Regions from separate parts of the Enterobacter pseudoroggenkampii genome, predicted to be linked through region 1. Evidence: predicted binding sites of a transcription regulator. Region 1 holds the regulator's gene; each other region holds the start of a gene.

Region 1 (4,964 bases):
CCGCCATAAGCCGCGTCTGGTGGTCTTTCACGGTCTGGAAGGCAGCCTGCACAGCCCATATGCACACGGGTTAATCGAGGCGGCAAAAGCGCGCGGCTGGCTCGGCGTGGTGATGCATTTTCGCGGCTGCAGCGGCGAACCGAATCGTCAGAAACGCATTTATCACTCGGGTGAAACCGAAGACGGAACGTGGTTTTTACACTGGCTGCGGGACAACTTTGGCACCGTGCCGACCGCCGCGGTGGGCTACTCGCTGGGCGGCAATATGCTGGCCTGCCTGCTAGCCAAAGAGGGTGAAACCGTCCCGCTGGATGCCGCCGTCATTGTCTCCGCACCGTTTATGCTGGAGCAGTGCAGCTACCACATGGATAAAGGCTTTTCCCGCGTCTATCAGCGCTACCTGCTCAACCTGCTGAAGGCCAACGCGGCGCGTAAGCTGAAAGCCTACCCGGATACCCTGCCGGTCAGCCTGCGTCAGCTGAAAAAGGTGCGCCGTATTCGCGAGTTCGACGACCTGATCACCGCGAAAATCCACGGCTTCGCCGATGCGATTGACTATTATCGTCAGTGCAGCGCCATGCCGCTGCTCAGCAAGATCACGCAGCCGACGCTGATCATTCATGCCAAAGATGACCCGTTTATGGATCATCACTCGATCCCCGCTCAGGAATTCCTGCCCGACAACGTTCACTATCAGTTGACCGAGCACGGCGGCCACGTCGGGTTTATCGGCGGTACGCTGCGCCGCCCGAAAATGTGGCTTGAGACGCGTATTCCTGACTGGCTAACCCCTTATCTGGACGGTGCAAAATGATTATTCCCTGGCAGGATCTGGCTCCCGAAACACTCGATAATCTGATTGAAAGCTTTGTATTACGCGAAGGCACCGATTATGGTGAACAGGAACGCTCGCTTGAGCAAAAGGTCAACGATGTTAAGCGCCAGCTGAAAAGCGGCGACGTGGTGCTGGTGTGGTCAGAACTGCATGAGACGGTCAATATCATGCCCCGCAACGCGTTTCACGGCTGATCTTCCACCCTTTTCAGTCAGGGAGTTGCTATGTCTGCCAGACATCCGGTTATTGCCGTTACGGGGTCGAGTGGTGCGGGAACCACCACCACCAGCCTCGCCTTTCGCAAGATTTTCGCCCAGCTGAATCTTCGTGCGGCGGAGGTCGAAGGCGACAGCTTTCACCGCTACACGCGTCCGGAGATGGATATGGCCATCCGTAAAGCGCGCGATCTGGGTAAACACATCAGCTATTTCGGCCCGGAAGCCAATGACTTCGGCCTGCTGGAACAAACCTTTATAGAGTACGGTCAGAGCGGCAAAGGGCAGTCCCGCAAGTATCTGCATACCTATGATGAAGCCGTTCCCTGGAATCAGGTGCCGGGGACGTTCACCCCGTGGCAACCGCTGCCGGAACCCACCGACGTACTGTTTTACGAAGGATTGCACGGTGGCGTGGTCACCCCTCAACACGACGTGGCGCGCCACGTGGACCTGCTGGTCGGCGTGGTCCCTATCGTTAACCTGGAGTGGATCCAGAAGCTGACGCGCGACATGAGCGAGCGCGGCCATTCACGAGAGGCGGTGATGGACTCGGTGGTGCGCTCCATGGAAGATTACATCAACTTCCTGACGCCGCAGTTCTCCCGCACCCATATCAACTTCCAGCGCGTGCCGACGGTGGATACCTCCAACCCGTTTGCGGCCAAAAGCATCCCGTCTCTGGATGAGAGCTTTGTGGTGATCCATTTCCGCAATCTCGAAGGCATTGATTACCCCTGGCTACTGGCCATGCTGCAGGGCTCGTTTATTTCGCACATGAATACGTTAGTCGTGCCGGGCGGAAAAATGGGGCTGGCGATGGAGCTCATCATGACGCCGCTGGTGGAGCGACTGATGGAAGGGAAGCAGATTGCGTGAACATGTTCCCTCTCCCTGTGGGAGAGGGTTAGGGTGAGGGCATCAACACGCACGATGCCCCAATAATTAAGCCTCGATCACTTCATACGAATGCGTGATTTTTACCGCTTTCTCCAGCATTAACGCCACAGAGCAGTACTTCTCCGCAGACAGATCCACCGCACGCGAGACCGCTGCGTCCTTCAACTCTTTACCGGTGACCACAAAGTGCAGATTAATATGGGTGAACAGGCGTGGCGCCTCTTCGCGACGTTCTGACGTGAGTTTAACCTCACAATCCGTCACGTCATGACGACCTTTTTGCAGAATCGACACCACGTCAATGGCGCTGCATCCCCCTGCCGCCATCAGCACCATTTCCATTGGGCTTGGCGCTTTATCGCCGGAGTTACCGTCCATCAAAATCTGGTGTCCTGACGCGGACTCGCCCAGGAACGTTAAACCTTCAACCCATTTCACGCGCGCTTGCATATTCTTAAACTCCAACGTTGCATTTTTGGTGACAGATTACGCGTGCGTTACATTTCTCGCAATGGAAGGCGACCTGCATCATGCTGAAGCGAGACACCAGGAGACACGCGGCGAAAGCTATGCTAAAACACTCTGGATGCTACAGTAATACATTGACGTTACACATGTATGCAGAGGACATCAAACTTTACTGGCTGCGAAACGTTACGGTAGCCGACTTCCCAGGGTATGGGTAAGAATTCGATTGCAACCCCAGAGTCCGGATGCATCTGATGACTCTGGTGACAGCTTATAACAGAGGATAACAGCGCATGGTGCTTGGCAAACCGCAAACAGACCCGACTCTCGAATGGTTCTTGTCTCATTGCCACATTCATAAGTACCCATCAAAGAGCACGCTGATTCACCAGGGTGAAAAAGCGGAAACGTTGTATTACATCGTTAAAGGCTCGGTGGCAGTGCTGATCAAAGATGAAGAAGGGAAAGAGATGATCCTTTCTTATCTGAACCAGGGCGATTTCATCGGTGAACTGGGCCTGTTTGAAGAGGGCCAGGAACGTAGCGCCTGGGTTCGTGCAAAGACAGCATGTGAAGTGGCTGAAATTTCTTACAAGAAGTTCCGTCAGCTGATTCAGGTTAACCCTGACATCCTGATGCGTCTTTCTTCCCAGATGGCGCGCCGTCTGCAGGTCACCTCAGAGAAAGTGGGCAACCTCGCCTTCCTGGACGTGACTGGCCGTATCGCACAGACCCTGCTGAACCTGGCGAAACAGCCAGACGCTATGACCCACCCGGACGGCATGCAAATTAAAATTACCCGTCAGGAAATTGGTCAGATCGTCGGTTGCTCTCGTGAAACGGTGGGTCGTATCCTGAAAATGCTGGAAGATCAAAACCTGATCTCTGCCCACGGTAAAACCATCGTGGTTTACGGAACGCGTTAATTCCGCTTAAACGGCGTGCCATCGCAAGGTGTCACGCCGTTTTTGTCTCTACTCCCCATGTGGCGCAGGCTGATCTATCACCCGGAAGTTAACTACGCACTGCGACAAACGCTGGTGTTGTGTCTTCCCGTGGCTATAGGCCTGATCCTCGGACATCTTCAGCAAGGTCTGCTGTTTTCCCTCGTGCCTGCCTGCTGCAACATCGCCGGTCTGGACACGCCGCATAAGCGCTTTTTCAAACGCCTGATTATCGGCGGCTGCCTGTTTGCGGGCTGTAGCCTCGCCGTACAGCTTTTACTGGCTCGGGATATCCCGCTGCCGCTGATCCTGACTGTGCTGGCGATGACCCTCGGCGTCACGGCGGAAATCAGTTCGCTGCACGCCCGCTTGCTTCCCGCGTCGCTGATTGCGGCCATTTTCACGCTGAGCCTCGCCGGGAATATGCCGGTGTGGGAGCCGCTGCTGATCTACGCCCTGGGGACATTATGGTACGGCCTGTTTAACTGGTTCTGGTTCTGGCTGTGGCGGGAGCAGCCGCTGCGTGAATCCCTGAGCCTGCTCTATGTGCAGCTTGCGGATTACTGCGAAGCCAAATACACCCTGCTGACCCAGCATACCGATCCGGAAAAATCCTTACCGCCCCTGCTGACGCGCCAGCAGAAGGTGGTGGATCTGATAAGCCAGTGCTATCAGCAGCTGCATATGCTCGCCGCCAACAAGAACCACGAGTACAAACGGCTGCTGCGCACCTTCCAGGTCGGGCTGGATCTGCAGGAGCATATCTCCGTGAGCCTGCACCACCCGCAGGAGGTACAAAAGCTGGTCGAGCGCAGTCACGCCGAAGCGGTGATCCGCTGGAACGCGCAGACGGTGTCCGCACGCCTGCGCGTGCTGGCCGATGATATTCTCTATCACCGCTACCCGACGCGCTTTAACATGGATAAGCAGCTGGGCGCGCTGGAGAAAATCGCTCGTCAGCATCCGGATAACCCGGTCGGCCAGTTTGCCGCCTGGCACTTCAGCCGTATCGCCCGCGTGTTGCGCACGCAGCGCCCGCTCTATCCGCGCGACCTGATGGCGGATAAGCAGAAACGGCTGCCGCTATTGCCCGCGCTCAAAAGCTATCTTTCTCTTAAATCGTCCGCCCTGCGCAACGCCGCACGTATTAGCGTGATGCTCAGTACCGCCAGCCTGATGGGCATGGCGCTGCATCTGCCGAAACCCTACTGGATCTTAATGACCGTGCTGTTTGTCACCCAGAACGGCTATGGCGCCACGCGGGTGCGTATTCTGCATCGGGCTGGCGGAACGATGGCCGGGCTGATCATCGCGGGCGTGACGCTGCACTTCCACGTGCCGGAAGGCTATACTCTGGCAGGAATGCTGGCGGTTACGCTGGTGAGCTACCTGATTATCCGCAAAAACTACGGCTGGGCGATGGTGGGCTTTACGGTGACGGCGGTATATACCCTGCAGCTGCTCACGCTCAATGGCGAACAGTTTATTGTCGCCAGGCTGATTGATACCCTGATCGGCTGTCTGATTGCCTTTGGCGGCATGGTCTGGCTGTGGCCGCAGTGGCAAAGTGGACTGCTGCGCCAGAACGCCCACGACGCGCTG
Region 2 (4,964 bases), on a different contig from region 1:
CGGGCGCTGAGCCTTCCGTGGAGGATAAAAGCTCGCTGAATACGGCGGTGAAGCGCAGTATCGCGCAGGCTGCTGCCGCGCTGGTCAAACCCGGGCACCGTATTATTCTGGACTCCGGCACCACGACGTTTGAAATCGCCCGCATGCTGCGTCAGCACACGGACGTCATCGCGATGACCAACGGGATGAACGTGGCGAATGCGTTGCTGGAAGCGGAAGGGGTGGAACTGCTGATGACCGGTGGACATTTGCGCCGTCAGTCGCAATCTTTCTACGGTGACCAGGCAGAACAGTCGCTACAGAATTACCATTTTGACCTGCTGTTCCTGGGCGTTGACGCCATCGATCTCGACCGCGGCGTGAGCACGCACAACGAAGACGAAGCCCGTCTGAATCGCAAAATGTGCGAGGTGGCAGAACGCATTATTGTGGTGACGGACTCCAGCAAATTTAACCGCTCGAGCCTGCATAAAATCATTGATACACAACGGATTGATATGATTATTGTCGATGAAGGCATTCCGGCGGAGAGCCTGGAAGGGCTGCGAAAAAGCGGGATTGAGGTGGTGTTGGTTTAAGGTTTTTTACCCTCTCCCCTGGGGGGAGAGGGCTGGGTGACGGGAAGTCACGTCACCGGTGCCGGGTTAAACACCGCCAGCTGATTATGCAATCCCCACTGATCCGAAAAGGTTTTCTTCCGTCCGCTGGCGACATCCAGAATGAAGTGGAACAGTTTCCAGCCCACGTCCTCAATACTCTCTTCTCCGGTGGCGATAGTGCCCGCGTTGATATCCATTAAGTCATACCAGCGGTTTGCCAGCTCGGTGCGGGTCGCCATCTTAATCACCGGCACCGCCATCAGGCCGTACGGCGTGCCGCGCCCGGTGGTAAAGACCTGTACCGTAATGCCGGATGCCACCTGCTGCGTGCCGCAGACAAAATCGCTGGCCGGCGTTGCCGCGTAAATCAGGCCGCGTTTCGTCGGGCGCTGGCCCGGGGAGAGCACTTCTGCAATGGCGCTCTGACCGGATTTGGCAATGGAGCCAAGGGCTTTTTCCACCACGTTCGCCAGGCCGCCTTTTTTGTTCCCCGGAGACGGGTTGGCGCTGCGGTCGGTTTTGCCCATATCGAGATAGCTATCGTACCAGGCCATCTCCTCAAGCAGGCGCTTGCCGACCTCTTCATTAACGGCGCGTGGCGTAAGCAGATGGATGGCGTCACGCACTTCGGTCACCTCGGAGAACATCACCGTGGCGCCGCAGCGAACAAGCAGATCGGACGCATAGCCTACCGCCGGGTTGGCCGTCACGCCGGAGAAGGCATCGCTGCCGCCGCACTGGGTGCCCACGACCAGTTCCGAGGCCGGACACGTTTCGCGCTGGCGGCGGTTGAGTTTGTCCAGATGTCGCTCTGCCACCTGCAGAATGTCATCGACCATTGAGCGGAAACCAACGTGGCGTTCGTCCTGCAGGCGCACGATACTGGCCTCGTCTGCCGGGATGGCTTTAACATCCTCGGTCCCCTGCAGCAGGCGTTCTGGCTGCAATTTTTCACAGCCGAGGCCGATGACCATCACCTCGCCGCCAAAGTTCGGGTTGAGGGCGATATTGTGGATGGTCCGGATAGGCACCACGGCAGCGGGCGCGTTAATCGCCACGCCGCAGCCGTAGAGGTGGTTCAGGCCCACCACGCCGTCGACGTTCGGGTATTTTGGCAGCAGATCGCGTTCGATGATTTTCACCACGTAATCCACTACGCCCGCCACGCAGTGCACGCTGGTGGTAATACCGAGCAGATTCTTGGTGCCGACGCTGCCGTCCGCATTGCGGTAGCCTTCGAAGGTATAGCCCTCCAGCGGAGGAAGCGGTTCCGGCACGCGGGTTGCCAGCGGAAGCGTGTTCAGCGGCGGCGCTTCTGGAAGTGCCACCAGCGACTCCTCAACCCAGCTACCCTGTGGTATAGCGCGAACGGCATAGCCGATGACTTCACCGTAACGTACGATTTCGCTATTAGCAGGGATATCCACCAGGGCGACTTTATGTCCCTGTGGAATATGCTCAATCAGTTCCAGCCCGTCCGGGAATCGAGTGCCCGCTTTTAAGCCATTGTCGTTGACAATAATCGCCACATTATCGATGTCGTGTACTTTGATATAAAACGCCGTCGGCGATGCCTGTCGAATTTCAATGTCGGCCATTGTTCACTATTCTCCAGCAAAGTGTCTGATAATAAATTCAGCCAATTTTCTAATGGTAGAAATTAATACGCGGCTTTCAGAAATAAAGCATGTCAGCAGAATGAATAGCAAAATGTGATCCCGATCGCTTCAGAACCCGTAATCCTTGATTCTGTGCATTAGCGCCCAGTGCTTTGTGCATATGCAAAAATTTTTATCAAAATATACCGTAATACCTGAGCATTAAAACAATGTGCGGTCGCGGATAGCGTCTTATACTGAATGACGTTTTTATCACGCCAAAATACGGCAGAATAATAAATATCATGCTGGCGGGGTGTCTGAATAAATAAAATGATGCTGAAAAAGGCTGCGGAATTAAAAAGGTAAATACGATGAATAACGCGATCTTCCCGAATAAATTTAAAGCGGCCCTCGCGGCGCACCAGATTCAGATTGGCTGTTGGTCCGCGCTGGCAAACCCAATCAGCACCGAAGTGCTGGGCCTGGCCGGTTTCGACTGGCTGGTGCTGGACGGCGAACATGCGCCGAACGATATCAGCACGTTTATTCCGCAGCTGATGGCGCTGAAAGGCAGCCACAGCGCCCCGGTGGTGCGTGTACCCACCAACGAGCCGGTGATTATCAAGCGTCTGCTGGATATCGGCTTCTACAACTTTCTGATCCCGTTTGTGGAGACGGAAGAACAAGCGGCGCTGGCCGTTGCGTCAACGCGCTACCCCCCGGAAGGGATCCGCGGCGTCTCCGTTTCGCACCGCGCCAATATGTTTGGCAACGTGCCGGACTATTTCGCGCAGTCCAACAGCAACATCACCATTCTGGTTCAGATCGAGAGCCAGCAGGGCGTTGATAACGTCGACGCGATTGCCGCCACAAACGGCGTGGACGGTGTCTTCGTCGGCCCAAGCGATCTGGCTGCCGCCTTTGGCCATCTGGGCAACGCCAGCCACCCTGACGTACAGCGCGCGATCCAGCACATCTTTGCCCGCGCCAAAGCACACGGCAAACCGTGCGGCATTCTGGCGCCGGTTGAGGCGGACGCCCGGCGCTATCTCGAGTGGGGAGCCACGTTTGTTGCCGTCGGCAGCGACCTCGGCGTTTTCCGCTCGGCTACGCAGAAATTAGCGGACGCTTTTAAAAAATAACCATCATTGAGGAAACAGATTATGACGCTGAAAGTGGGCTTTATTGGCCTGGGGATCATGGGTAAACCAATGAGTAAGAACCTCATCAAAGCGGGTTACTCACTGGTGGTATCCGATCATAATCCACAGGCCGTGGCGGAGGTGATGGCGGCGGGCGCAGAAACGGCCACCACCGCCAAAGCGATTGCCGAGCAGTGCGACGTCATCATCACCATGCTGCCAAACTCACCGCATGTTAAAGAGGTCGCGCTGGGTGAAAACGGCATTATCGACGGCGCGAAGCCGGGCCTGGTGCTGATTGATATGAGCTCTATTGCGCCGCTCGCAAGTCGTGAAATCAGCGAGGCGTTAAAAGCGAAGGACGTCGATATGCTGGACGCGCCGGTCAGCGGCGGTGAGCCGAAAGCGATAGACGGTACGCTGTCGGTGATGGTCGGCGGTGATAAAGCGGTTTTCGAGAGATTTTACGACCTGATGAAAGCAATGGCGGGCTCCGTGGTGCACACCGGGGAGATCGGGGCGGGTAACGTGACCAAGCTGGCAAACCAGGTGATTGTGGCGCTGAACATTGCCGCCATGTCCGAAGCGCTGACGCTGGCAACCAAAGCGGGCGTCAACCCGGACCTGGTCTACCAGGCCATTCGCGGTGGTCTGGCGGGCAGTACCGTACTGGAGGCCAAAGCGCCGATGGTCATGGATCGTAATTTCAAACCCGGTTTCCGCATCGACCTGCATATCAAAGATCTGGCCAACGCGCTGGATACGTCACACGGCGTGGGCGCGCAGCTGCCGCTGACCGCGGCGGTCATGGAGATGATGCAGGCGCTGCGTGCCGATGGCCTGGGCACGGCCGATCACAGCGCGATTGCATGCTACTACGAAAAACTGGCGAAGGTGGAAGTGGCGCGTTAATCACGCCTTGCCCATACCTGAGGGTGACAGCGGCGCGCAAACCCTCTATACTGCGCGCCGAAGCTGACCAGACAGTCGCCGCTTCGTCGTCGTCCCTTTCGGGGGAGACGGGCGGAGGGGAGGAAAGTCCGGGCTCCATAGGGCAGGGTGCCAGGTAACGCCTGGGGGGGAAACCCACGACCAGTGCAACAGAGAGCAAACCGCCGATGGCCCGCGCAAGCGGGATCAGGTAAGGGTGAAAGGGTGCGGTAAGAGCGCACCGCGCGGCTGGTAACAGTCCGTGGCACGGTAAACTCCACCCGGAGCAAGGCCAAATAGGGGTTCACATGGTACGGCCCGTACTGAACCCGGGTAGGCTGCTTGAGCCAGTGAGCGATTGCTGGCCTAGATGAATGACTGTCCAACGACAGAACCCGGCTTATCGGTCAGCTTCAACTCATTTCAAAACAATACGTTGGTGTGTCTCAGGCCTTCATAGGTGAAAATGTGACACAGACTGTGATACAAACGAGGCACACCAACGGCTGTTCCATCCCGAATATCCTCAAGCGTGGCAACCGCTACTGCCTTCATTTCCGACTACCTTCAGGTGGCTTTTTTCGCATGTCTCTGGGTTGCGATTCAGCCAGCAGAGCAAGGTTTATATCTTCCCGTCTCACTATGTTCATTTCTCTTGTAAAATCGTCCAAGATGGAGCCAGCCCTACTATT
Region 3 (4,964 bases), on a different contig from region 1:
CAGATAATCAAACAGGCCGAGCGCCACGCCCAGGAACGAAGTTGCCAGCGCCAGGTCGGCAAACAGGTGTACCGCCAGCTCCACGTGTGGGGAGGTGACGACCTCGCGCAGTGCCAGCAGAAAACCGTTCAGGCCAGCGTGTTGCGCCATCAGCCCAATAAAGGTTGAAGAGTCAATGCTGCCCAGCGTCACCAGCTGCCAGAAAATATAGGCAATCAGCGGGATCGCGCTGCCGATAACAAAGACGCGGCGCAGTTTTCGGATATCGCCGTTCATATAGCTGACGATGCTCGGCACGCTGCCGTGGAAGCCAAACGAGGTGAAAATGACCGGGATCGCGGAGAGCGCCAGCCCTTTTTCCAGCGGCAGCGTCAGCAGGTTAACCTTGTGCACGTGCGGCGCCAGCAGCACCAGCATGACAATCAGGAAGAGAATTTTAGCGCTGAACAGAAAACGGTTAAACAGATCGACCAGCGATGTGCCCACGCAGACCACGCCGCCGCCGATGAGCGCAAAGAAGATGGCGCCCGTCGCAGGGGTAATGTCAGAGCCAAACCAGTCGTTGACGCTGGAGGCGATGAGCTCACCGGCACCGCTGATATAGGCGGCGGTCAGGGCGTACATCAGGAACATCATGCTAAAGCCGGTTATCCACTGGCCGTAGCGTCCGAGATAGCGCGCCGCAAGCGAACCCAGACCGGTGTCGGCGGGTACGTGCTGGTAAACCTCAAGCAGCAACAGTGCGGTGTAACACATCAGCGCCCAGAGCGTTCCCAGCAGCAGCAGGGTCATGCCAAATCCCACGCCCGCGGCTGCCAGGGGCATTGCCAGCATTCCTGCGCCAATTGTCGTTCCGGCGACGATAAAAATACTTCCCAGAGTTCTGTTTTTCACGCTTTCCTCTACAACGCTTCTTAACCGCGACAAAATCTGCGGCGCAGAGTAAGGGAAAAGCCGTTACTCGTCAAATCACCGTTACAAGTGGTGTAAAAAATTTTTTACGTATTAATGACCCAGGCCTGTGCCTACCTCATAAGGGCAATACTGCTGCGCGACATTCCGGCGTAACGTAAACAATAAATACAAATTATCAAATTAAGTGAGGGTCTTATGGCAGGGGAGAATCCCTTTACCGCGGCATGGAGCCGGGGAGGTAACCTGTTGTGCCATGGTCACTGGATAATCAGCTGGCAGAATCAGCCCCTGAACCTTCCCGAGTCCCGTCGCGAAAAGGATATGGGCACCTGGGCAATCTATTCGGTTATTGATCCTGAAGATGAAACCTTTGCACAAGGCTTACAGGAAGATGAGTGGATCATCGAGAATGTCGACTGGTTAACGGATCTGTTTTTCGAGGTGGGTATTCCGCTGGAGACGTCCAGCTACCGCTATTTTTACCAGGCCGTGAATCCCCATGACTGGCGTTGCACCAGCTGTGCGGGGTGTATGTAAATTAACGCGGTGCCGGAAACCGGCACCGCGCTGAAATTAATTCTGCGTATCAAGAGTGGAGAGTTCTTTATCGATAAAGTAAAGACCTTCGCCGGATTTCCCGACCAGAGATAATTTATCCAGCACGGATTTAAACAGCTTCTCTTCTTCGTGTTGCTCAGCGACGTACCACTGCAGGAAATTAAAGGTTGGATAATCCTGGCTGGTCATCGCGGCATGAACCAGTTCGTTAATTTTCTGCGTGATAAGCTGCTCGTGCTCGTAGGTGGCGCGGAACAGTTCATCAAGAGAATTATACTCAGCGAACGGTGATGCCACGGTTTCAATGCGCGGCAGGCTGCCCGTATCTGTCAGATAATCAAACAGACGCTGCATGTGGGTCATCTCTTCCTGAGCGTGACGACGCAGAAACGCGGCAGCGCCCTCGAAACTGTGGTAGCTGCACCAGGCGCTCATCTGCTGGTAGAGCAGGGATGAAAAAAGCTCAAGGTTCATTTGTGCGTTGAGCTTGTCGATCATTTCAGTTTTCAGCATGGTGACGCTCCGGATTATTATTTCTGGTTCACAATGAGCGACACTATAATTTGTTATTTAATTATTTGCAAAACGTAAAATCTTTATTTTATTTATTTAAAATACGAATGGGAATAAAACGCATTGGCGATTTTTATAACTTATTAATGAGAATTATTTTTGTTCGTAATGAAATAAACTGCCAGCATGCGCTGGCAGCTTCGATTAATACCACGGATTAGTTGACTTAGGATTAACGGCGTAACCCATACATTTATACTGGATGGTCACGCTCTCGTTCAGGCACAAAGAGCCGCTGGTCAGAGTGCAGGTTTTAATGGGCTGACCATAGGCTGAGGCAGTGGCATAACCCATGCTCTGACACGCTTTTGCCGCCGTGCCGTTATTCACATACTCATCGGAATACGCATTTTGCAGCGCAGCCTGGCCGTAGTCGAGGCGGACGATGCCGTTCGGCGCGTCGAGGCTGCTGACTTCAGCCTGGCGGTTAATGGTACATCCCGCGAGCAGCAGGATTGTACCGGCTACAATGACTCTTTTCATGATTCGCTCTGAGTGGATGGAAATACGTTATCGTACCCGCAGATGCCCGCTGCAATGGCTGGAATAGCCGGACAATCTGCCCTCACTCTTCGCAACGGGTCGCGGTGAGCGCTTTCAGGCCATGCCCTGATATAAATGTGATGCGCATCACAAAAGTGTTGATTTTTGTGATGGTGGTCATATTATAGGCACGTTGATAATAAAGTTGTATAACAAGTTAATGGAGCATCATCGTGAAACTGCGCAAAATCCTGAAAAGTATGTGGGCCAATTACTGCCGCACCTTCAAAGACGTGCCGCCGGGCGCCATGTTCTGATAAAAAAACCTGCTTCGGCGGGTTTTTTTATACCTGCAGGCGATGAAGGGAGGATGCCAGGGGTGTGTTTTGCTACTATGGCGGCCTTTAAATAAGGAGAAAACCCCATGTCACAAAACCTGAGCGCCGATCAGGAACTGGTCTCTGACGTTGTCGCCTGTCAGCTGGTTATCAAACAAATCCTTGATGTTCTTGACGTGATTGCGCCGGTTGAAGTGCGCGAGAAGATGTCTACGCAGCTGAAAAACATCGATTTCGCCAGCCATCCCGCTGCCGCCGATCCGGTTACGCTTCGTGCGATCCAGAAAGCCATCGCGCTGATTGAACTGCGATTCACGCCGCAGGGTGAATCCCACTAAAACCGGGAAATGGGCGACGGCATGTGTCGCCCCTTGATACTGTCAGAAGAACGTCTGGACCAGCAGGTAGCTCGCCGCGCACGCGCAGCTTACCCCAATCAGCCCAGGCAGAATAAAGCTGTGGTTGATGATAAATTTGCCGATGCGGGTGGTGCCTGAACGGTCAAAGCCGATGCAGGCCAAATCACTTGGGTAGGTCGGCAGGACGAAATAGCCGTATGACGCAGGGAAAAAGGCGATCAGCATTTTCGGGTCGATGCCGAGCATGAGGCCCATAGGCGCAACGGCCGTCAGCGCAGCCGCCTGGCTGTTCACCAGTTTTGACACCAGAAACAGCACAATAGCATACGTCCACGGGTGGCTTTTCACGACGCCTTCCAGCGCCAGCTTTAACTCGTCGAGATGCGCCTGGAAAAAGGTATCGCTCATCCACGCCACGCCGAACACCGAGAAGATCGCGACCATACCGGCCTTAAACACCGCGCCGTTGGAAATCGCCGACGCGTTGACCTTACAGGCCATTAGCATCACGGCCCCTGCAATTAACATCATCATCTGAATAACAAGGTTCATCGACAGCGCCGTCATTTTGCCTTTCAGCTCAAAGGCGGGGCGCAGCTCAGGGAACGCACCCAGCAAAACGACCACGGCAATACCGGCAAAGAAAATCCACGTGGACCAGTAGGCCTGTTTAGGGAAACGCTGATTCATTAACGTCTCCGTTCCACCGTAGATAAACTCGCGCTGCTTAGGATCTTTCAGCTTTTCCTGAAACTCCATGTCATCCGCCAAATCTTTTCCGCGGCGTAAACTCCACAGGGCAGCAATAGCTACGCCGAAAAGTGAAGCGGGAACCGACACGGCGAGAATTTCCAGGATCCCCCACGCGTGGCCGATACCATGCTGGGCCGCCAGGATAGACACCAGCGACACCACGGCAACGGACACGGGGGAGGCGGTAATCGCCATCTGCGACGCGACCGATGCCACGGCCATGGGGCGCTCGGGGCGGATCCCTTTTTTCAGGGCGATATCCGCAATGATGGGGAACATGGTATAGACCACATGCCCGGTGCCGCACAGAAAGGTCAGCATCCAGGTGGTGAATGGGGCGAGCAGGGTGATGTGCTGTGGGTGTTTGCGCAGCAGACGTTCAGCAAACTGCATCATGACGTTGAGGCCACCCGCAGTCTGCAGCGTAGCGGCACAACCAATCACCGCGAGGATGGTCAGCATAACGTCTACCGGCGGCTTACCCGGTTGCAGACCAAAGACAAAACATAAAATAAAAAGACCAATACCGCTAATTAACCCGAGCCCCATACCGCCGAAACGCGTACCCGTCAGCAGGCAGAGGAGAATGACAACAAACTCAATGGTGATCATGATGCTCCCTCGTCAATGATTATGTAACTAAATAAATCATCACACGTTGTGTGGTTAATCATTGGGAGCCAGATCTGATTTGTTAAATTTCAGCAAAAGCAGAAGGTTGGAGACGTGAAGGGAGCCTGCTCCTCCGAATGGGAGCAGGCCAAAAAACTCAGTGGTGCTGCACCGCCACGATGTCGAGCAGATGACGGTCGGTTTGCTCAGGACATAAACCTGCCTGCTGCGCATTATGGATCTCATCCGCCAGCGTCTTCAGCAGCAGGCCATCCTGCTGCTGCTCTTTATCCATATCGCGTAAGAAGCTGAGCGTCGTAATGTCCTGCTGCGCTCTGGCTTCATCGGCCAGTTTGTTGAGGGTGCTGCAGCG

Evidence for each region. Region 1 encodes CRP, which controls carbon source genes, mostly activating them, when cyclic AMP is high. Its sites were predicted from a motif close to ATGTGANNNNNNTCACAT; they were not measured.
Region 2: a site for CRP is predicted at 2,310-2,327, ahead of garD (galactarate dehydratase). Genes of this name have one in related genera too.
Region 3: a site for CRP is predicted at 2,665-2,682, ahead of azuC (stress response protein AzuC). Genes of this name have one in related genera too.

Annotation. Positions count from the first base shown of each region.
Region 1 is NZ_JAPMLV010000007.1:137,257-142,220, reverse strand. Features, by position in the region: gene OTG14_RS21165 (hydrolase) at 1-814, shown strand, start outside; gene OTG14_RS21160 (YheU family protein) at 811-1,029, shown strand; gene OTG14_RS21155 (phosphoribulokinase) at 1,060-1,929, shown strand; gene OTG14_RS21150 (OsmC family protein) at 1,996-2,400, opposite strand; gene crp (cAMP-activated global transcriptional regulator CRP) at 2,712-3,344, shown strand; gene OTG14_RS21140 (YccS/YhfK family putative transporter) at 3,402-4,964, shown strand, end outside.
Region 2 is NZ_JAPMLV010000006.1:64,804-69,767, reverse strand. Features, by position in the region: gene OTG14_RS19855 (DeoR family transcriptional regulator) at 1-578, shown strand, start outside; gene garD (galactarate dehydratase) at 626-2,197, opposite strand; gene garL (2-dehydro-3-deoxyglucarate aldolase) at 2,572-3,342, shown strand; gene garR (2-hydroxy-3-oxopropionate reductase) at 3,364-4,254, shown strand; RNA gene rnpB (RNase P RNA component class A) at 4,314-4,691, shown strand.
Region 3 is NZ_JAPMLV010000001.1:2,084,444-2,089,407, reverse strand. Features, by position in the region: gene tyrP (tyrosine transporter TyrP) at 1-894, opposite strand, end outside; gene OTG14_RS10255 (hypothetical protein) at 1,111-1,452, shown strand; gene ftnA (non-heme ferritin) at 1,489-1,986, opposite strand; gene yecR (YecR family lipoprotein) at 2,191-2,529, opposite strand; gene azuC (stress response protein AzuC) at 2,763-2,846, shown strand; gene OTG14_RS10235 (DUF2766 family protein) at 2,954-3,205, shown strand; gene OTG14_RS10230 (anaerobic C4-dicarboxylate transporter) at 3,248-4,591, opposite strand; gene OTG14_RS10225 (non-heme ferritin-like protein) at 4,749-4,964, opposite strand, start outside.